DNA from 3 places in the Streptomyces sp. CNS606 genome. Region 1 is predicted to be linked to each of the others. Evidence: riboswitches for the same ligand, from Rfam matches in the RefSeq annotation. Region 1 holds a riboswitch; each other region holds the start of a gene.
What was found. Region 1 has a riboswitch for cobalamin ahead of K304_RS33685 (hypothetical protein). Riboswitches for the same ligand answer to the same signal wherever they lie in the genome.
Positions count from the first base shown of each region.

Region 2: another riboswitch for cobalamin. It lies ahead of cobN (cobaltochelatase subunit CobN); the one in region 1 lies ahead of K304_RS33685 (hypothetical protein).
Region 3: another riboswitch for cobalamin. It lies ahead of K304_RS0105120 (energy-coupling factor ABC transporter permease); the one in region 1 lies ahead of K304_RS33685 (hypothetical protein).

Region 1 is NZ_AUFD01000031.1:3,856-10,740, forward strand. It holds gene K304_RS29920 (ECF transporter S component) at 322-1,464, opposite strand; gene K304_RS0118925 (ATP-binding cassette domain-containing protein) at 1,461-3,083, opposite strand; gene K304_RS0118930 (CbiQ family ECF transporter T component) at 3,080-4,246, opposite strand; gene K304_RS33685 (hypothetical protein) at 4,253-5,281, opposite strand; cobalamin riboswitch at 5,421-5,556, opposite strand; gene K304_RS0118940 (acyl-CoA thioesterase) at 5,607-6,065, opposite strand; cobalamin riboswitch at 6,205-6,419, opposite strand; gene K304_RS0118945 (ABC transporter ATP-binding protein) at 6,496-6,885, shown strand, end outside.
Region 2 is NZ_KE384521.1:72,547-79,431, reverse strand. It holds gene K304_RS0120985 (cobalt-precorrin-5B (C(1))-methyltransferase) at 1-465, opposite strand, end outside; gene K304_RS0120980 (cobalt-precorrin-6A reductase) at 492-1,253, shown strand; gene K304_RS0120975 (precorrin-2 C(20)-methyltransferase) at 1,362-2,939, opposite strand; gene K304_RS0120970 (precorrin-8X methylmutase) at 2,936-3,604, opposite strand; gene cobG (precorrin-3B synthase) at 3,660-5,069, opposite strand; cobalamin riboswitch at 5,142-5,293, shown strand; gene cobN (cobaltochelatase subunit CobN) at 5,329-6,885, shown strand, end outside.
Region 3 is NZ_AUFD01000008.1:6,654-13,538, reverse strand. It holds gene K304_RS27375 (condensation protein) at 1-1,670, shown strand, start outside; gene K304_RS27370 (class I SAM-dependent methyltransferase) at 1,667-2,506, shown strand; gene K304_RS27365 (DMT family transporter) at 2,506-3,510, shown strand; gene K304_RS0105130 (Trm112 family protein) at 3,497-3,730, shown strand; gene K304_RS0105125 (FkbM family methyltransferase) at 3,727-4,491, shown strand; cobalamin riboswitch at 4,589-4,785, shown strand; gene K304_RS0105120 (energy-coupling factor ABC transporter permease) at 4,815-5,546, shown strand; gene K304_RS0105115 (energy-coupling factor ABC transporter substrate-binding protein) at 5,543-5,935, shown strand; gene cbiQ (cobalt ECF transporter T component CbiQ) at 5,942-6,700, shown strand; gene K304_RS0105105 (ATP-binding cassette domain-containing protein) at 6,700-6,885, shown strand, end outside.

The DNA.
Region 1 (6,885 bases):
CCGGTCAGGTCGTGGCCGCCGAAGTCGCCCGGGTCCCGGCCCTCGACGGACGCGACCAGCGCCATCTTGGCGACGCCTCCGGCGAACACCTTGCCGGACTGGCCGCGGTTGACGTAGTCCTCGGCGTTCTCCGCCAGCCAGTCGGTGGCCCGGCCTGCGGTGTCGCCGCCGGAACCGGTCGACGCCAGCGCGAGGACGATGTCGGAGGTGAGGCCGTGGTCGCCCTTGGCGTGCGTGCCGTCCGTGAGCTGCGAGGCCATCCAGGTCGCGGCGGCATCGGCCGGGGACTGCAGCGCGGGCGCGGGCGGCGGGTCGGCCGGGTCAGCCGTCGCCGTGGACGGCAGCAGCGCCGCGGCGACGGCCGTCGTCGCCAGCGCCGCGGCCAGTGCGCTCGCCCTCCTGCGCGGTATGCGCCCGGTCGTCGGGTTCTTCGGTCTCGGCATGGAGACGCTCCTCGTTGCGGTGATGGGCGGGAAGGGGGGTGGGGTGTACGGGTCGTGTGGGGTCTTCCGGGCGGCCCGGGTGGCCCGCGCGGCCGGCGGGCTGCGGGGTGGCCGGGCCGGGGTCCGACGTCGCCGCCGCGGGCGAGAGGGTGACGGACGCGCCGAACGCCGCCCGTCGCGCCGCCCTGCGCAGCACGACGAGGACGGCGGGTCCGAGGGCGACGAGGGCGAGGACGTTGGTGAGCGCCCGGCCGGTGTCCCAGCCCACCGTCGAGGTGAAGAAGGTGAAGAGGGCGAACCGGTGCAGGTTCTCCAGCACCGGCGCGCCCGGCACGAACGACAGGTCCGTGCCCGGTCCCAGGGAGAAGGGCCAGAACCACATGTTCATCAGGAAGCCGAACACGTAGGCCACCACGGCCCCGTAGGCGGCCAGCATGGCGATCTCGGCCCGCCCGGTGACGCGGCGCGGCAGCAGCCCGGCGCCCAGCCCGATCCAGCCGGACGCGAACATCTGGAACGGCAACCACGGACCCACGCCCGCGGTCAGCAGCGCGGAGGCGAACAGCGAGGTGGAGCCCAGCACGAAGCCGAAGCCCGGTCCGAAGACGCGGCCCGCCAGCACCAGCAGGAAGAACACCGTCTCGATGCCGGCCGTCCCCGCGCCCAGCGGGCGGAGCCCGGCGTTGAGCGCGGACAGCACGCCGAGCATCGCGAGCGCCTTGGGATCGATGCCGCCCGAGGACATCTCCGCCAGCACCACGGCCAGCAGCACCGGCAGGATCAGCACGAAGAACAGCGGCGCGTCCGTGCTGTGCGCCACCATCTCCGGCTGCGGGGGCACGAACAACGGCCAGCAGAACATGGCCAGTCCGGCGACGCTCGCCAGCGTCAGCACCAGGCCGCTGCGCAGCCCGAACGGCACCACCCGGTGGGCGCCGCCCCGCTTGCCCGCACCGCTGCGCAGGCCCGCACCGCCGGGTGTGCCCGCGGCCGTCCGCCGGGCGGCGGGCGCCCCGCTCACGCGGGCTCCCCGGCGGCGGCATTGGCCAGCGCGCGGCCGACCTGCTCGACCGTCAGCCAGCGTCCCGGCGCCAGCACCTTGGCGACCTGCGGCGCGAAGGCGGGGGAGGAGACGACGATGTCGGCGGTGGCGCCGTCGGCGACGACCTCGCCCTCCGCCATCACCGTCACCCGGTCCGCCGCCCGGGCCACGAACTCCACGTCGTGGGTGGCGACCACCACCGCGCGTCCCTCGGCGGCCAGCCGCCGTACCAGCAGCGCGAACGCCTCCTTCGCGTGGTAGTCCAGACCGCGCGTCGGCTCGTCGAGCAGGACGACGCCCGGCGCCGAGGTGAGCTGCACGGCCAGCACGAGCGCGAGCTGCTGGCCCTCGGAGAGGTCACGCGGGTGGCGGTCGGCGGGCACGCCCGGCGCGAGCGCGTCCAGCAGCCCCCGGCAGGTGCCCGGCGCCGCGCCGGACTCGGCGTCCGCCTGGGCGCACTCCTGGTCCACCCGCTCCAGGTACAGCAGGTCGCTCGCCGTCTGCGGCACCAGACCGACCAGCCCCCGCGCCACGCGCGCGGGCACGTCGCCCGGATCGCGCCCCTGCACGGACACCGTGCCGGAGCGGCGCGAGCCGGAGCCCTGCAACGCCCACAGCAGCGACGACTTGCCCGACCCGTTGCGGCCCATGAGCGCCGTCACGTGCCCGGACTCCAGCACCACGTCGACGTCGCGCACGGCGACGGTGTCGCCGTAGGTGACGCGGACCCGGCGGGCGGTGAGCGCCGCCTCCCCGCCGGTGGCGGGCGGTTCGTCCGGGGCGGCGTCGCCGAGCCGGTCGCGCAGCGTGCGGGCCGCCCGCCGGGCGTCGCGCACGGACAGCGGCAGCGGGTCCCAGCCCGCCAGCCGCCCGAGGCGGACCACCGGAGGGGCCACGTCGCAGTCCCGCATCAGCGCGGCCGGAGAGCCCTCCCGGACCCGCCCGTCGTCGCCGACGTGCACCAGCCGGTCGGCGTACTGCAGCACGCGCTCCATCCGGTGTTCGGCCACCAGCACCGTGGTCCCGAGGTCGTGCACCAGCCGGGTGACGGCGGCCAGCACCTCCTCCGCGGCGGTCGGGTCGAGTGCGGACGTCGGCTCGTCCAGCACCAGGACCCGCGGGTGTGCGGTGAGCACCGAGCCGATCGCGACGCGCTGCTGCTGCCCGCCCGACAGGGTGCGCAGCGCACGGTGCCGCAGGTCCGCGATGCCCAGCAGGTCGAGAGTCTCCTCCACCCGCTTCCGCATCACCTTCGGCTCGATGGCCAACTGCTCCATCGTGTACGCCAGTTCCTCCTCCACGGTGTCGGTGACGAAACCGCTGAGGGGGTCCTGCCCCACCCGGCCGACCACGTGGGCGAGTTCCTGCGGGGGCAGCATGTGGGTGGCCAGCCCGTCGACGGACACCTCGCCCTGCAGGTGGCCGCCGGTGAAGTGCGGCACCAGCCCGTTGACCGCGCCGAGCAGCGTCGACTTGCCCACGCCGGTACGTCCGGCCACGAGGCACAACTCGCCCTCGTCCACGGTCAGCTCCACGTCCCGCAGCGCGGGACGCGCGCAGCCGTCGTAGGTGAAGGTGACCCGGTCGAAGCGGATCATGCGGCGGCTCCCTTCGTGAGGCCGGCGGGCGGACGCGGAGTCAGGAAGGCGGGCAGCACGCCGATCAGGACGGCCGCTGCGGGCAACAGCGCCACCTGCGGCCAGGCGATCGGGTCCAGCGACGGTTGCAGCGTCGCCGCGTCCGTGCGGGAGGCGACGTACATCACCGCCGCCGAGGCGAGCCCCGACGCGGCGACGAGCAGTTCCGCGGCGCGCCACCGGTCCGGCCGGTACCGGCTCCGGCGCACCCGGCGCCCGCCGAGGAAGAAGCCCGTCACGGCGACACCGAGAGCGGCGACGAGCAGCGGAGCGCCCAGGTACGACGGGGAGCCGCCGCCCAACGCCCCGTACAGGCCGACGCAGACGCCCAGCAGGCCGGCCAGCACCAGGCCGCCGGTGAGCAGCCGGGCCCGCCCGTCCAGCCGTCCGGTGCGGCCGTAGCCGTGCGACGCCATCGCCGCCGCGAGCGTCAGTGACCGGTTCATCGCGTCCTCCAGGACGGGGATGATCAGGCCGCGCAGGGCACGCCGGCCGCGCCCCGCCCCACCGCGGAGGCGGCGCGCCCGGTGCACCCGCTGGACGCTCTCCACCAGCTGCGGGGCCACGGTCAGGGTCACCACGACGGACGTCCCGACCTCGTACAGGGCGCCCGGCAGGGCCTTGAGCATGCGCTTGGGGTTGGCGAGGGCGTTGGCGGCGCCCACACACACCACCATCGCCGCCAGCCGCATCCCGTCGTAGAAGCCGCCGAGCAGCTCCTCCGCGGCGACCGGGCCGAGCAGGCGGATGCCGCGCGCCAGTTCGGGCAGCGGGATCTCGGGCAGCACGAACAGCACCACGTCGCCCTGGCCCCCGCCGAAGACGATCCGGAACACCACCCGCATCAGGACGATGAACGCGCCCAGCGCGAGGTAGAGGCGGAACGCGAGCGCCCAGGGGGCGTCGCTGCGCCGCTGCACGACGACCAGGCCCGCCACCGACAGCAGCAGCCCGAGCAGCACGGGGTTGCCGGTCCGGCTCGCGGCGGCCGCGAGGCCCAGCGCCCACAGCCACCAGCAGCCCGGGTGCAGCGTCCGGGGCAGCGCGCCCGCCGCCCGGCGTACGGCGGGGGAGCCGGACGGCGGTGCGAGGGCGGTGGTTCTGCCTCCTGCGGAGTCCTTCACGTCCGGCTAGTCCCCGTGCCCGGTGCGACGGCGGCGCCAGGCGAGGACCGCGGCGCCGACGGCGAGGGCGGCGGCCGCCGCGGCGGTCAGCGCGGTCCCGGCGGACAGGGAGGAGCCGGACGCCGTCTGGTCGGGCCGGTCCTCGCCGCCGCTCCAGTCCGCGGCCTCGGTCGGGCTCGGAGCGGCCCCGGGAGCGGCCGGCCCGTCGTCGGCGGAGGCGGTGGGGTCGGGGCTCTTCTTCCCGTCCCGCTTCTTGTCGCCGTCGCGGTCCTTCTCGTCCGGCTTTCCGTCCTCGTCCCGGTCGCCCGGGCGGTCCGACGCCGGGCCGTCTCCGTTCCCCGGACGGTCGGCACCGGTGTCACCGGACGACGCGCCGCCGCCCGGGCCGGTGCCGCCGGTCCCGCCGGAGGAGCCGCCCGAGGACGATCCACCGCTCGACGACGACCCGCCGGACGAGGACCCACCGGACGACGATCCGCCGGAGGAGGAACCGCCGGAGCTCTGCCCGCCGTTGGACGCGGACGGCCGGCGCGGGGCGACGCGCGGCGCGGGCGCGGAGTCCATGTCGCGCCCCTTGGAGAAGGACCAGCCCTCGAAGCTGCCCTCCGGAGGATTGCGGTAGGTCGCCCCGTACTGGCTGTACGTCCACGCGCCGCCGTTCGGCGCGTGCCAGTAGGACCAGTACGCCGAGGCCGGCGGGGTGTCGATGCAGGGTTCGGTCTCCGCCGTGGGCTTGCCCTCCAGCCGGCAGATGAACGACTCGCCCCAGCGGTTGGTGCCGGTCACCTGGATGCCCGCCGCCTTCAGCGCCGCGAGTCCGGTCTCCTGACTGTCCACGGCGCACCGGACGAGGGTCTGTCCGCCGAGTTCGCGGAAGTCGACGATCACGGTGACCCCGTTGCCGTCGGGGCAGAAGCCGGGACGGCCGCGGGAGGTGTCGACCGCGGCGGCCTTCTCCGGTGTGCCGAGACCGGTCAGCACGCCGCAGGCCGTCACCAGGACGGCGGTGATCCACGCGCGTAGTACTCGGCTCATCGTCGGTGCCCCTCCCCTGAGGTGGGCACCGGCCCCCGGCACGTACGCGCCCCCGACGCGCCGATCGTGCTTCAGGCGGCGTTCAGGGGCGGGGAAACCGAGGGGTCGGGCTCCACGCTGCAGACCATGACAGTGCAAAGCGGTGCACGTGCGCGCGGGCGGTCCGGCTCACGGCGGGCGGTGCCGCCGTTCACGGTTGCAGGTCAGCGCCGGATTCCCACCGGCTTCCCCATCGCGTACGCATTCAGTTGTCGTCCTCGCGGACAGTGGACAAGTGTACGGACGCTCCGGGACGTTGACCAGAACGCCCGCTGTGAGCCCGCACTCACTCGCCCCCGGGGGCATCCGCCCCGGGCAGCGGCGGCACCGGGCGCGGCCGTCCGTCCGCGTCGACCGCGACGAACGTGAGCTGCGCGGTGGCCACTTCGGTGACCGGTCCGGGAGAGTTCCACCGCTCCGCGGTGACCCGGACCGCGATGTTCATCGAGGTCCTGCCGACGCCCTCCAGCCCGGCGTGCACGGTGAGCAGGTCGCCCGCGCGCACGGGGGCCAGGAACCGCATCCGGTCGACGGAGACCGTCACCGCCGGCGGGCCGCCGTGCCTGCCGGCGGCGGCCGCCGCCGCGTCGTCGATGAGTTTCATCACCACGCCGCCGTGGATGGTGCCGTAGAGGTTGGTGTCGTGCTCGCTCATGATGTGCGCGAGCGTGACGGCGGACCGGGACGCGCGGGATGCCGCGTGGTCCGCCGGGTCGGTGCGGAAGACGGTGGGCTGGTGTGCCACAGAACTCTCCTTCGCGAGTCGCTGTCCGGCCGGGACGAGGAGGGTGTCGGAGAGTGGCGCGGTCAACGGTCCGCGCGCGACGGCACGGCCGGAGTCCGGCACCGGCCTTCCCTCGAGGCCCCGGGCACCGTGGGCGGTTGTCGCACACGGGCGACCGGCAGGTCTTCGGACTCGCGGGCGCGTCCCGTCAGGACACCTACAGGCCGTCGCTTCCCAGGTCCGTTGCCGGGCCCAGTGCGTGTGACGGCGGTCGTTCCCGCTCACCGCTGCGGGGCAGTCCCGGATTCCCACCGGGTTCCCTCTTGCGACGCCGCTCCTGGACAGGAGGGGCGAACCGGTTGCATGCTCAACATAACCGCGTCGATCCGGAAAGCGGAAACCCGCGGCCCCGGGAGCCACCATCCGTTTAGGTGAGGCTAGCCTTATCTGCGTGAAAGCTGGTGAAGAGACCCCCGAGGCCCCGCCCGTCCGCGGTCACGCGCTGTCGGCCGCGGACCTGACCGTCGCCTACGACGCCGTCGACGTCGTGCACGACGCGTCGGTCGCTCTGCCCCTCGGTGAGGTGACCGTCCTGGTCGGCCCGAACGGCAGCGGGAAGTCGACGCTGCTGCGGACCCTCGCCCGCCTGCAGCGGCCCCGGCACGGCACACTCGCCATCGACGCCGACACCGACGGCTTCGCGCTGAGCCCCCGCGAGTTCTCCCGGCAGGTGGCCCTGCTCACCCAGGGCCGCGCCGCGCCCAGCGGCCTGTCGGTACGGGACGTCGTGGAGTTCGGCCGCTACCCGTACCGGGGGCGCTGGGGCAGGGCCGACCCGCGA
Region 2 (6,885 bases), on a different contig from region 1:
GGTGAGCTCCACGTCCCCGCCGCCGCCGTGCGCGGCCGCGACCCGCGCCACGTGGTCCCGCATCATCTGCCGCGGCACGGGGTTCACCGCCGGTTCGCCCACCTCCAGCGGCAGGCCCGGCCGGGTGACCGTGCCGACGCCGGGCCCGGCGCGGAAGACGACGCCGGAGCCGGCGGGCAGCGGCCGTACGGTGGCGCGGACCAGCGCGCCGTGCGTGACGTCCGGGTCGTCGCCGGCGTCCTTCACCACCCCGGCGGTGGCCCATCCGTCGCCGGCCTCCTCCACGGCGAGGGCGAACGACGGAGTCTGCCCCTTGGGGAGGGTGATGGTCACCGGGTCCGGGAACTCGCCGGTCAGCAGCGCCGTGTACGCGGCCGTGGCGGACGCCGTCGCGCAGGCGCCGGTCGTCCAGCCGGGGCGGAGACCGGTGTGCTTCAGTTGGGCGTCCCGCCCGCCCTCACTCACGGCGTCACCCACGAGAGGAGCCCCGCGTGCACGTGCTGATCCTGGGCGGCACGACCGAGGCCCGCCGCCTCGCCGAACTGCTGGCGGACCGGACGGTCTGGCCCGGGCTGCGGGTGACCTCGTCGCTGGCGGGCCGGGTACGGCGGCCGGTGCCGCCGCCGGGCGAGGTGCGCGTCGGGGGCTTCGGCGGCGCGGAGGGCATGGCGCGGTGGCTGCGGGAAAAACGGGTCGACGCGCTCATCGATGCCACCCATCCCTTCGCCGGCACCATCGGCTTCCATGCGGCCCGGGCGGCCGCCACCACCCATGTTCCCCTGCTGGCGGTGCGCCGGCCCGGCTGGGCCCCGGGTCCCGGGGACGACTGGCACCCGGCCGCCGACCTCCCGGCCGCCGCCGCGCTGCTGCCCGCGCTGGGCCGGCGCGTCTTCCTCACCACGGGACGCATGGGTCTGGCCGCTTTCGCGGGGGTCCGCGACGCCTGGTTCCTGGTGCGTACCGTCGACCCGCCTGCGGGGGCGTGCCCCCCGGACGCGGAGGTGCTCCTGGACCGCGGCCCCTTCAGCCTGGCGGGGGAGCGCGAGCTGTTGCGGCGGCACCGGGTGGAGGTGCTGGTCACCAAGGACAGCGGCGGCTCCGCCACCGCCCCCAAGCTGGCCGCCGCCCGGGAGGCGGGCGTCCCGGTGATCCTCGTGCGCCGCCCGCCCGCCCCGGAGGAGGTCGCCGAGGTGTCCACCCCCGCCGCCGCGGCGGCATGGCTGCGCACCACCCTCCGGGGCGGGGGTGGGTGAGGGGGCGGGCGGTTGGGGTGTGCGGCACCGCCTTCCGCAGCGGCCCCGCAGCCCGCAGCCCGCGGCCCGCGGCCTGCGGCCTGCGGCCTGCGACCGGCCACCGGGCTCTCAGCCCTCCGGGTACCGCCGAGGGGTCCAGACGACCTGGTGACCGGTGCCGTCGCCCCTGCCCTCACCGATCCCCTCCCCGCGCGTGGCGACGCGGGTCTGGGAGGAGCCGACGATGAGCAGGGTGCGCATGTCCACCGTGGCCGGGTCGAGGTCGGCGAGGCGGACGACGCGGACGCGTTCGCCCTCCCCGCCCACGTCGCGGGCGACGACCACCGGGGTGTCCGGCGCACGGTGCTCCAGCAGCAGTTCGCGGGCCTTGCCGACCTGCCAGGTGCGGCTGCGCGAGCCGGGGTTGTACAGCGCCAGCACGAGGTCGGCGGCGGCCGCGGCGTGCAGCCGCCGGGCGACGACCTCCCACGGCTTGAGCCGGTCGGACAGGGAGAGCGCCGCGTAGTCGTGCCCCAGCGGCGCGCCCGCGCGCGCGGCGGCCGCGCTGGCGGCGGTCAGGCCGGGCAGTACCCGCACCGGCACGTCGCGGTAGGGCTCCTCCGCCGCGGCCTCCAGCACGGCGGTGGCCATGGCGAAGACGCCCGGGTCGCCGCCGGACACCACCGCCACCCGGCGCCCGCGCCGGGCCAGGTCGAGGGCGAACTCGGCGCGTTCCGCCTCCACCTTGTTGTCCGAGCCGTGGCGGAGCTGACCCGGCCGGACGGGTACCCGGTCCAGGTAGGTGGTGTAGCCGACCAGGTCGTCGGCCGCCGCGAGGGCGCCGCGGGTCTCCGGGGTGAGCCATGAGGGACCGGCCGGGCCGGTGCCGACGACCACCACCTCGCCGTCTCCGGCGGCGCGTTCGGGCCGCGGGGCGTCCACCCGGCTGGGCAGTACGGCCAGGGAGAAGTAGGGCACCGTGCCGGCGTCGGTGCCGGCCAGCCGCCCGGTGCGTTCGCCGGGCATGGTCGCCCGCTCGACGTACAGGGCCTCGTCCAGCCGGCCGGAGCGTTCCACCGCGCGGCGCACGTGCGGGAAGGTGCGGCCGAGCTTCATCACCGCCGCCGCGTCGGTGGCGGCGAGCCGTGCCGTCAGCTCTTCCTCCGGCAGCGTGCCGGGCAGGATCGTCAGCACCTCCTCGCCCTCGACCAGCGGGGTCCCCAGGCGGGCCGCCGCCGCGCTGACCGAGGTGACGCCCGGGATGACCTCGGTCGGGTAGCGGTGGGCGAGCCGCTTGTGCATGTGCATGTAGGAGCCGTAGAAGAACGGGTCGCCCTCCGCGAGCACGGCGACCGTCAGCCCCGCGTCCAGGTGTGCGGCGAGGCGTGCGGCGGCCTCGGTGTAGAAGTCGTCGAGGGCGCCGCGGTATCCGCCGGGATGGTCGGTCCCCTCCGTCGTGACGGGGTAGACCAGCGCCTCCTCGACGTGGTCCTCCCGGATGTGCCGCGCGGCGATGGAACGCGCGATGGAACGGCCGTGGCGGGCGCTGTGGTAGGCGACCACGTCGGCGGCGGCGAGGGCTTCGACGGCGCGCATCGTCATCAACGACGGGTCGCCGGGGCCGAGTCCGACGCCGTACAGCCGTCCCGTACCGGCGGCGGGGTGACCGGTCGCGGAGCAACCGGGGGCGGGGTTGGGGGCGTTCACTCTTCCTCGCTCGCGATCGCGTTGAGCGCGGCCGCGGCGAGCGCGCTGCCGCCGCGCCTGCCGCGTACCACCAGGTGTTCCAGGCCGGCCGGGTGTGCGGCGAGGGCGTCCTTCGACTCGGCCGCGCCGACGAAACCGACCGGCACCCCGATGACGGCGGCGGGGTGCGGGGCTCCCGCGTCGATCATCTCCAGCAGCCGGAACAGCGCCGTCGGCGCGTTGCCGACGGCGACGACGCCGCCGTCCAGCCGGTCGCCCCACAGGTCCATCGCGGCGGCGCTGCGGGTGGTGCCCAGCCGCGCGGCCAGCTCCGGCACGGACGGGTCGGACAGCGTGCACACCACGTCGTTGCCGGCGGGCAGCCGTTTGCGGGTCACGCCGCTGGCCACCATCTGCACGTCGCACAGGACGGGCGCACCGGCACGGAGCGCCGTGCGGGCCCGCGCGACGGCCTCGGGGGAGAAGGCGAGGTCGCGGACGAGGTCGACCATGCCGCAGGCGTGGATCATGCGCACCGCGACCTGCGCCACGTCCGGGGGGAGCCCGTCGAGGTCCGCCTCCGCCCGGATGGTGGCGAAGGACTGCCGGTAGATGGCGGCGCCGTCCTTCTCGTACGCGTAGGCGCCTGCGTGGCCCGCGCCACGGTGGTCGTCGGTCCGGTGCATGGGGGTGGCCCCGCCCCTCTCGGTGGTCCCGGTCGTCTGGTCGCCGCTCATCCGGTCACCCGTCGGCGGTGGTGGTGCGTGCCGCTGCGGCGGCGGTGAGCGCGGCGGCGAACTCCCCGGTGTCGTCCGTGGCGGGCACGGACACCTCGTAGCGGCCGTCGCCGGTGGCGACGGCGTCCACGTGCGGGCCCTTCGGACGTCCGCAGCGACGGGGGCAGCCCGACAGGTACACCGGCAGCGGCGGCCGGGAGTCGTGGGCGGCGGCCGCGGCGAGGGCGTCCGCGCGGACGTCGGACAGCGACGCCGCGCAGCCCGGGCGTCCCGCGCAGGCACCGAGGCCGAACCACGGCGAGGCGGCCGAGGTGACCAGGCCGGCCGCTCCGGTCTCCGCCGACGCGGCGGCCGCCGAAGCCGACGCGAGTCCCGGCACGACGACGCCGCGCCACGGGGTGACGCGGAGTACGCCGCTGCCCCGGGTGAGCGCCAGGTCGGCGAGCAGGCGCGCCTGGTCGGACGTGAGGGTTCCCAGTGGCGCGGTCACGCACAGGACGGCATGCCCGCCCCCGGGCGCCACGACCACGCCGGGCGCGGGTCCCGCCCCTTCGACGTGCGCGCCCGGGGTTGCGCGGCCCGCCCCGGCGGCGTCGCGCACGCGTGGGGCGCCGGCGTCGTGCCCGCCACCGGTGGCGGGGCCCGCGCCCGGTACGGGGGACGGCCGTCCGAAACGGGTGCGCAGCGCCTCGGTGACGGCGGCGGCCGTGTCCGGGGCGTCGGAGAAGCGCCAGGCGCCGGTGCCGAGGGCGAGGAAGGTCTGTGCGGCGTACAGCGCGGCGCCCGGAGCGTCCGCCGCCGGGACGGTGACCGCCGCGCCGGAGGTGCCGACCCGGACCACGGCCGTGGCGGACGCGTCCGCCGGGCCGTCGGCACCCGGCGCGGGCGTCGCCGCCGTCACCGTCACGTCGGCACCCAGCGCGGCGACGTCGCCGCGGCCGTCGTCGAAGGCGAAGAGGAAGCGCCCGGAAAGACCGGCTGCCCCCGGGTCGGCGCACAGCAGGCGGTCCAACTCGCGGACCCACGGCCGGACGTCGGCGTGCCCGCGGGCGTCCAGGCCGGACAGCGGGGTGGCCACCACGTTGCGCACCCGTTCGTGCGCGGCGGAGGGCAGCAGTCCCGCCTCCCGCAGCCGGGCGGCGAGTTCGGCGCCGCAGCCGGCGGCGAGTCCGCGGAGCTGGACGTTGCCACGCGAGGTGAGGTGGAGGGCGCCGTCGCCGAGACGGTCCGCCGTGTCGGCGAGCAGGTGTGCCTGGGCGGCGGTGAGCGCACCGCCGGGCACCCGTACCCGTGCCAGGGCGCCGTCGTCCGCGGCGTGCAGCCGCAGCGCGCCCGGGCAGGCGTCGTCGCGGCCCCGGACGGGGGCCGTGACGGGGGCAGGGCTCGCTGAGGTGCGGCCACGGGGCGTCGGCATCGCGGCGAGCATACAGACGGAAGGCGCCCGGACCGTATGCCCCGGATCACGGCTCGGAGCACCTGCGTTGCGCTTACGATGCTGGTCGGCGGGTCGTACGCCCGTCATCGCCGTTGACGGCGACAGGGGAGGAAGCCCGGTGCGATTCCGGCGCGGTCCCGCCACTGTGAGTCCGGTGCCAAGGAACCGGACGAGCCAGGAACTCCCGCCGTCCGACACCGCCCGGGGCGTGGACACCCCGAGGAAGGCTTCACGTCGCATGCCGCTTTCGCCCGCGGAACGAGACCCGCAGCCCGCCGACTCCCCCGGATCCGCACCCGACTCCTCCGGCTCCCCGGCCGTCCTGCTGCTGTCGACGTCAGACACCGACCTGCTCAGCGCCCGCGCGGCCGGCGGTCCCGTGCGCTACCGCTTCGCCAACCCCTCCCGCCTGGACCTGGACGACCTGCCGGGGCTCCTGGACGGCACCGGCCTGGTCGTCGTCCGGCTGCTGGGCGGGCTGCGGGCCTGGGAGGACGGGCTGGACGCGCTGCTCGCCGGGGACCGGCCGGTGGTGGTGCTGACCGGTGAACAGGCCCCGGACGCCCAGCTGATGGCGGCGTCGACGGTGCCCGTCGGGATCGCCGCCGAGGCGCACCGCTACCTCGCGCACGGCGGTCCCGGCAACCTCGAGCAGCTCGCGCGGTTCCTGTCCGACACAGTGCTGCTCACCGGACACGGCTTCGAGCCGCCCGCCGCCGCGCCGACCTGGGGCCCGCTGGAACGCACGGCCCCCGCACCCGCCGACGGCGCCCCCACGGTCGCCGTCCTCTACTACCGGGCGCACCACATGAGCGGCAACACCGCCTTCGTGGAGGCGTTGTGCGCTGCGCTGGAGGAGGCGGGTGCCCGCGCGCTCCCCCTGTACGTGGCGTCCCTGCGTGCTCCCGAGCCGGAGCTGATCGACGCACTGCGCGCGGCCGACGCGATCGTCACCACCGTGCTGGCGGCGGGCGGCACCCGCCCCGCCGAGGCGTCGGCGGGCGGCGACGACGAGTCCTGGGACGCGGGCGCGCTCACCTCGCTGGACGTGCCGATCCTCCAGGCGCTGTGCCTGACGGGTTCGCGTGCCGCCTGGGAGGAGAACGACGAGGGGGTGTCCCCGCTGGACGCGGCCGGTCAGATCGCCGTGCCGGAGTTCGACGGGCGGCTGATCACCGTGCCGTTCTCCTTCAAGGAGATCGACCCGGACGGCCTGCCCGCCTACGTGCCCGACCGCGAACGGGCCGCCCGCGTCGCGGGGATCGCCCTCCGGCACGCCCGCCTGCGCCACCTGCCGCCCCCGGACAAGCGGATCGCCCTGGTGCTGTCCGCGTACCCGACGAAGCACTCCCGGATCGGCAACGCGGTCGGCCTGGACACGCCCGCCAGCGCCGTGACGCTGCTGCGCCGGCTGCGCGCCGAGGGTTACGACTTCGGCGACGCCGAGATCCCGGGGCTGGCATCCGGAGACGGCGACGAGCTGATCCGCGCCCTGATCGACGCGGGCGGCCACGATCAGGACTGGCTGACCGAGGAGCAGTTGGCCCGGAACCCGGTGCGCATCCCGGCCGCCGACTACCGGCGCTGGTTCGCCGAGCTGGACCCGGCGCTGCGGCAGGCCGTGGAGGAGCACTGGGGGCCGCCGCCGGGGGAGATGTTCGTCGACCGCAGCCGCAACGACGAGGGCGACATCGTGCTCGCCGCGCTGCGGTTCGGGAACCTGCTGGTGCTGATCCAGCCGCCGCGCGGCTTCGGGGAGAACCCGGTCGCGATCTACCACGACCCCGACCTGCCC
Region 3 (6,885 bases), on a different contig from region 1:
CCGCGACGCCACCTCTGCCGGGCCCCGACGCCGCAGCGGCCCGGCCCCCGGCCCGGGTGGGGCAGCTCGAGAGTGCCTGCCGGGAGCCGGGTTCGCCCGGCCTCGGGCACGGCGACGAGAGCCGTTCCCCCGGCCCGGACGCGCCCGCGCGGCCGCCCGGGCCGGACATCACCGGGCCGGGCGCACCCGGACGGAGCGCCGTCGGCGCCAGTGGGGGTGAACCGGCAGGCCCGGCCCCGTCGTTCCCCGGCGCCCCCGGCCCCGGCACCGGCCCCGACCCCTGCGCGGCGGCTCCCGTCCCGCCCGCGCGGCGGAAGCCGCCGGCGCGGCTGCCGTTCCCCGTGGTCGACGAGATCACCCGGCACTGCCGGGACGACGACGAACCCGACACCGTGCACATCGAGATCCACCTGCCCCACCGCCCCGAGCCGGAACGGCTGCGGGCCGCCGTGGACGCGGCGCTGCGCCGCCATCCGCGCCTCCTCATGCGGCAGGTGCCGTCCCGGTGGTGGCATTCCCGCTACCACTGGGAGCTGACGGACGCCCCGGACCGTGCGCCGGTGTCATACCCCGGCGGCACGCTCGCCGAGGCGCGGCGCCGGGCGCTCACCCGCTGCCCGTCCCTGGACGCGTCGCCTCCGGTCCGTGTCGAGGTGGTGGCGCACGAGGGCGGCTGGGTGCTGGTGGTCACCCTCAACCACACCGCGCTGGACGGCCCGGCCTGCCTCCGCGTCCTGGCCACCGCCGCGGAACTGTACGGCGGTGCGGACAACTCCCCCGCCCCGCCGCCGGTACGTACGGCCGGGACGGGGGCCGGCCACGCGCCGGAGCCGCCCGCCCCGGGCGGCTCACCGTGGCGGCGGCCCGCCCGCGTCGCCGCCGAGGACGCGCGCCCGGGAACGCCCGGCAACGGCATGCTCGTCACCGAACTGCCCGTCCCCGCGCGCCCGCCACGCGTCCCCGGCGAGCCCGCCGCGTACACCGTCAACGACCAGCTGCTGGTGGCCACCTGGCTGACGGCCGCGCGCTGGAACCGCATGCACGACCGGCCGGTGCGCCCGGTGCGGATCACCATGCCGGTGGACGACCGTCCGCGCACCGCGGACATGCCGATCGGCAACGGCACCCGCCTCGTCGAGGTGACCTTCGGCCCGGAGGAGCGCGCGCTGCACGACCGGCTCACCGCCCCGGGCGGCCCCGACCCCGGCGTGGTGGCCCGCCTGGTGCGGGCGACGTCCGCCCGCACCCGGGCCCTGAAGGCCCTGGACCGGCCCCAACTGGGCTTCAGCGGCGGCCTGCTGACGTCGCCGCTGCTGCCCGTCGGGCTCCGGGCGGCCGCGACCCGGACGCTGCGCGCGGCGGCCGGGCCGTGGGCGTCCACCACGCTGCTGTCCAACATCGGCCGCGTGCCGTACCCGCTGGACTTCGGCGACGCGGGCCGCGCCACAGCCGTCTGGTTCTCCGCCCCGACCCGCGCGCCGCGCGGTCTGTCGGTGACGACGGTGTCGACCGGCGGCCGGCTCCAGCTCGCGCTGCGCTGGTCGCACCGGAGGCTGGGGGACGGTGCGGGGGCACGGCTCGGCGCGCTGTTCGCCGCGTCGCTGGAAGCGACCGCGCAGGATGCCCCTGGCACCGGGCCCGGCCCGGTCCGGGAAGGCGGTGCAGGATGAGCACGCCGCACACCCACCGGTCCGCGCACGGCCGCGGCGGGGGTGTCCACGCGAGCACCGGCGCGGACACCCCGCAGGGACTCCGCGGCCTGTACGAGGACCCGGCCACGCCGGTCGCCTCCGGTGCGGACCGCAGCCGCCGGCAGGCGCGCATCCTGGCGCGGGCGCTCGGCCCGGTGCCGCAGACGGTGCTCGACGTCGGCTGCGGAGACGGTTCGGCCGCGGCCGTCGCCGGTCCGCTGCTGGCACCGCACCGGGTCGTCGGTGTCGACTGGTCGCAGGACGCGCTGCGCCGCGCGGCCCGCCACCTGACGGCCGTACGCGGTGAACTCACCGGTCCAGGGCTGCCGTTCGCAGCCGGGGTCGCGGACGCCGTGCTGTTCAGCGAGGTCATCGAGCACCTGGTCGACCCGGACGCGGCCCTGGACGAACTGCACCGCGTCCTGCGGCCGGGCGGCCACCTGCTGCTGTCCACACCCAACCTGGCGGCCTGGTACAACCGCGGCCTTCTGCTGGCCGGAGTGCAGCCGGTGTTCACCGAGGTGAGCCTGCGGGGCGTCCACGGACGGCCCGGCGCCCAGGTGGTGGGGCACCTCCGGCTCTACACGGCCCGGGCGCTGCGCTCGATGCTGCCCGCCGCGGGCTTCGAGGTGCTGGGGGTCGCCGGCGCGCCGTACCACGACGTGCCGCGCCCGTTGCGTCCGCTGGACCGCCTCGCCTGCCGGGCACCGTCGCTCGCCTCGATCCTGCTGGTGCACGCGCGCAGACTGCCCCGCCCGGACGAGGACGCGGACGGAGCGGGCGGCGCGGGGCACGGAGCGGGGGCGGGCGGCTGATGCTCTGGGGTGTCGCGGCGGCGCTGCTGGCCAACCTGCTGTTCAGCGTCGGTTTCGTGGTGGAGAAGCGGGCGCTGTCCGCGCTGCCGCCGCTGTCCGCCACCCGCCCCGCCGCCCTCCTGGTCCATCTGCTGCGCAGCCCGCTGTGGCTGGTGGGAGCCGCGGCCCTGCTGCTCGGCTTCGGCGCGCAGCTCGTCGTCTACCGGACGCTGCCGCTGGTCGCCGCGCAGGGCCTGTTCGTCACCGGGCTGGTGATGCTGCTTCTGCTGTCCGCTCTCTTCCTCGGGGAACAGCCGAGCGGGCGGGAGCGGCGCGGCATGGTGGCGATCCTGGCCGCGCTGGTGATGATCGTGCTGTCGCTGCCCGGAAGCGACGAGGAGATCGGCCGTGCCGCCCCGGCCCCGGTGATGCTGCTGATCGCGGTACCGGGGCTGATCTTCGGCGTCGGGCTGTTCCTCGCCGCCGAACGCCGGTCCCGGCGCCGGCACCGGATGCCGACGGCCGGGGTCCCCTACGGCGTGGCGGTCGGTTTCCTCTACGGCGTCAGCTCGCTGGCGATCAAGGGCGTCGCCGGGCTGCTGGACGTCGCCGACCTCGCCGGCACCGCCACCGCGGTGCTCGCCTCCCCCTACCCGTACCTGCTGCTGTGCACCGGGGCCGGCGGACTGGTGCTGTCGCAGACGGCGCTCCAGCGCTGCCGCGCCTCGCTGGTGGTGCCGGTGTGCACGACCGTGACGTTCCTGTTCACCGTGGTCAGCGGGTCGTTCGCGTTCGCCGAGCCGCTGCCGTCGGAGCCGGTGCGGCTGCTGCTGCGGCTCGGCGGCTCGGCGCTGGCCGTCTCGGTGCTGCTCGCCCTCCCCCGGCACGACGCCGCGCCACGAGCCGGGACGGCGGCTCGGGCGGCGCCGCGGCTCGTCGGGCGGACTCTCAGCGCCACCGGACGCACCCCGCTGCTCCCGCACCTGACCCCTCACCCGGAAGGCCGCCCGCATGTCCCCCGATGACCCGTTGCTCGGTATCCTCGCCTGCCCGCTCGACAAGGGCCCGCTGGCCCTGCTGGAGGACGAACAGGTCCTCTACAACCCGCGGTTGCGGCGCCGCTACCGCGTCGTGGACGCCGTGCCGCAGCTGCTTCCCTCGTCCGGGGAGCAGGTCTCGGAGCGGGAGCACGCCGCGATCCTGGAGCGACTCGGTCCCGACGTCCCGGAGGAGCCGGCTCCGTGACCCTCGCCGCGCGGCTGGCGCCGCGTCTTCCGGCCCGGCCCGTGAACGTCGCGACGGACCTGCTGTACCCGCGGTTCGAGCCGGAGCTTGCCCGGCTGGCGGACTTCTGCCCGCGCGGCGGGACGGCCGTCGACGTCGGCGGCTGGTACGGCCCGTGGACGCGCCGGCTGGCCCGGCGGGCGGACCGGGTGGTGACGGTGGAGCCCGTCCCGCATCTGGCGCGACGGCTGCGGGCGACGAGCCCCCCGAACGTCGAGGTGCTCCAGGCCGCCGCCACCGACCACCACGGCACCGCCACCCTCTGGCTGCCGCACGGCGGGCGCGGCGACCGGGGGGTCTCCTCGCTGGTGCGCCGCGAGGTCCACCGCAGCGCGGTCGACGTGTCCTGCCTGGCCCTGGACGAACTGGAGTTGCACGGGCTCACTCTCGTCAAGGTCGACGTGGACGGCAGCGAAGCGGCCGTGCTGCGCGGCGCGGAGGAGACGCTGCGCCGCGAACGGCCCGCGCTGTTCGTCGAGTTGGAGCAGCGTATCCAGCCGGTCGGACCGGTGCTGTCGTACCTGTCCGCGCTGGGCTACACGGGCTGGGTGCGGCCGGCCCGCCGGTGGCTGCCGCTGGCGTCGTTCGACCTCGCCGGGCACCAGGCCCGTACCGCGCACGTGGCCGAACACGGCCTGCTTCGCCGTTCTCTGGCCCCGCACCGCCGGTACGTCAACTCGGTGCTGTTCCTCCCGTCCGGGAGTCGGCCCGGAGCCGGGTGACCCCCGGCCTGCGACGGGGGCGCGCGGTGTGACGAACGTCCACCCGGAACCGCGGTCCGTCGGGCCGGCGATGGTTGTGGCGGTGAACTGCGGCGGTCTACTGTCGCAGGGCCTTGGTGTTCGGGAAACCGGTGCGGAACCGGTGCGGCCCTCGCCACTGTGATCGGGAAGTCCGGCTCCTCCCCCGTCGAGGGAAGCCACTGGCACGCCGCGGGAGACCGCGCGGGCCGGGAAGGCGGAGACCGGGCGGCATGACCCGTCAGCCAGGAGACCGGCCGGGGCGCGTCGTCCATCCACGAGGTGCTGGAGAGGTCTCACCCGACATGCACATAGCCGAGGGGTATCTGCCCCCGTGGCACGCGGTCGCCTGGAGCGCCGCCGCCGCTCCGTTCGTCGTCCACGGCGTCCGCACACTGACCCGCGAGGTCCGGGAACACCCGGAGTCCACCCTGCTGCTCGGCGCCTCCGGCGCCTTCACCTTCGTCCTGTCCGCCCTCAAGATCCCTTCCGTGACGGGAAGTTGCTCGCATCCCACGGGCACCGGCCTGGGCGCCATCCTGTTCCGGCCGCCGATCATGGCGGTACTGGGCACCCTCACCCTGCTCTTCCAGGCGCTGCTGCTGGCACACGGCGGCCTGACCACGCTGGGCGCCAACGCGTTCTCGATGGCGATCGTGGGGCCCTGGGCCGGGTACGGCGTCTACCGGCTGCTGCGGCGGAGCGGTGCGCCGCTGATGGCCGCGGTGTTCTGCGGCGCCTTCGTCGCCGACCTGAGCACGTACTGCGTCACCAGCGTCCAGCTCGCGCTGTCCTTCCCGGACCCGGCAACCGGGTTCGCCGGCGCCCTGGCGAAGTTCGGCGGGATCTTCGCCCTCACCCAGATCCCGCTGGCGGTGAGCGAGGGCCTGCTGACCGTGCTGGTGATGCGACTGCTGACGCGGTCCAGCGCGGGCGAGCTGCGGCGTCTCGGGGTGCTGACGAGGATCGCCGACCGGGCCGCCGCCGCACGGGGCGCGGACCGCACCGAGTCCGAGCAGGAGGAGACGGCCCGATGAAGCGCGACACACGGATCAACCTGCTGCTCGTCGCGGTCGTCGCGGCGCTCGCGGTGCTGCCGCTGGTCCTCGGTCCCGGCGACCACGAGGAGGAGCCGTTCGCGGGCGCCGACGCGCAGGCGGAGACGGCGATCACGGAGAACGCCCCGGACTACGAGCCCTGGTTCTCCCCCCTGTACGAACCGCCGTCCGGCGAGGTGGAGTCGGCGCTCTTCGCGCTGCAGGCGGCACTCGGCGCGGGCGTGCTGGCCTACTACTTCGGGCTGCGCCGCGGCCGGCGCCAGGGCGAGGCGCGGTCCGCGGCGGGCCCGGCGGGTGCTCCCGACCCGTCGGGCCCGTCCGCGGAGGAGGGGGCGGACGGCGGCCGCGACACGCCCGCCTCGGCCTGACCGACCGTGCTGCCCATCGACGCGGCGGCGCACAGCAGCCGCTGGCGCCACCGCCATCCCCTGGAGAAGGCGCTGCTCGGCCTCGGCCTCACGGTGCTGGCGATCAGCCTGCCACCGTGGCCCGGCGCGCCCCTGGTCGCGGCGGCGACCCTGGCCGTGCTGCTGGGCCCGGCCGGCGTGGCCGGGCGCGCGCTGTGGCGGGCCTTCCGGGTGCCGCTGGGCTTCTGCGTGACCGGCGCCGTTCCGCTTCTTTTCCAGCTGGGCGGCGCCGGAGGCGGCCCGGTGCCGTGGCTGGCGCTCGCCCCGGACGGGCCCGTCCGTGCGGGTGAGCTGCTGGCCCGTACTTCGGCGGCTTCCCTCGGCCTGCTGCTGTTCGCGTTCACCACGCCCGTCTCGGACGTGGTGCCGCGCCTGGTACGGGCCGGGGTGCCGCCCGCCGTGGTCGACGTGGCGCTGGTCATGTACCGGATGAGTTTCCTGCTGCTCGACTCCGTGCGGCGGGTCCGTCAGGCCCAGGCCGCCCGGCTGGGCCACACCACGCGGGCGGCGGCCTGGCGGTCCCTCGCGGGGCTCGCCTCGACCGCGTTCGTCCGCGCCTTCGAACGGGCGCAGCGGCTCCACACCGGGCTGGCCGCGCGGGGGTACGACGGGACCCTGCGGGTGCTCGTACCGCCGGCCCGGCTCTCGCCCCGCTTCCTGACGGCCACGGCGCTGCTGCTCGCGGGCCTGGCCGTCCTCGCCCTCACGCTGAGGAGGTTCCCCTGATGATGCCGACGTCGCCGCACCCGCCGCTCGTCACACTGGAGAGCGCCGGTTTCCGCTACGAGGACGGCCCGCCGGTGCTGCAGGATCTCGACTTCGCCGTGCCCGCCGGCCGCTCGCTGGCCGTCCTCGGCCGCAACGGAAGTGGCAAGACCACGCTGCTCCGTGTCCTCTCGGGCGGTCTGCGG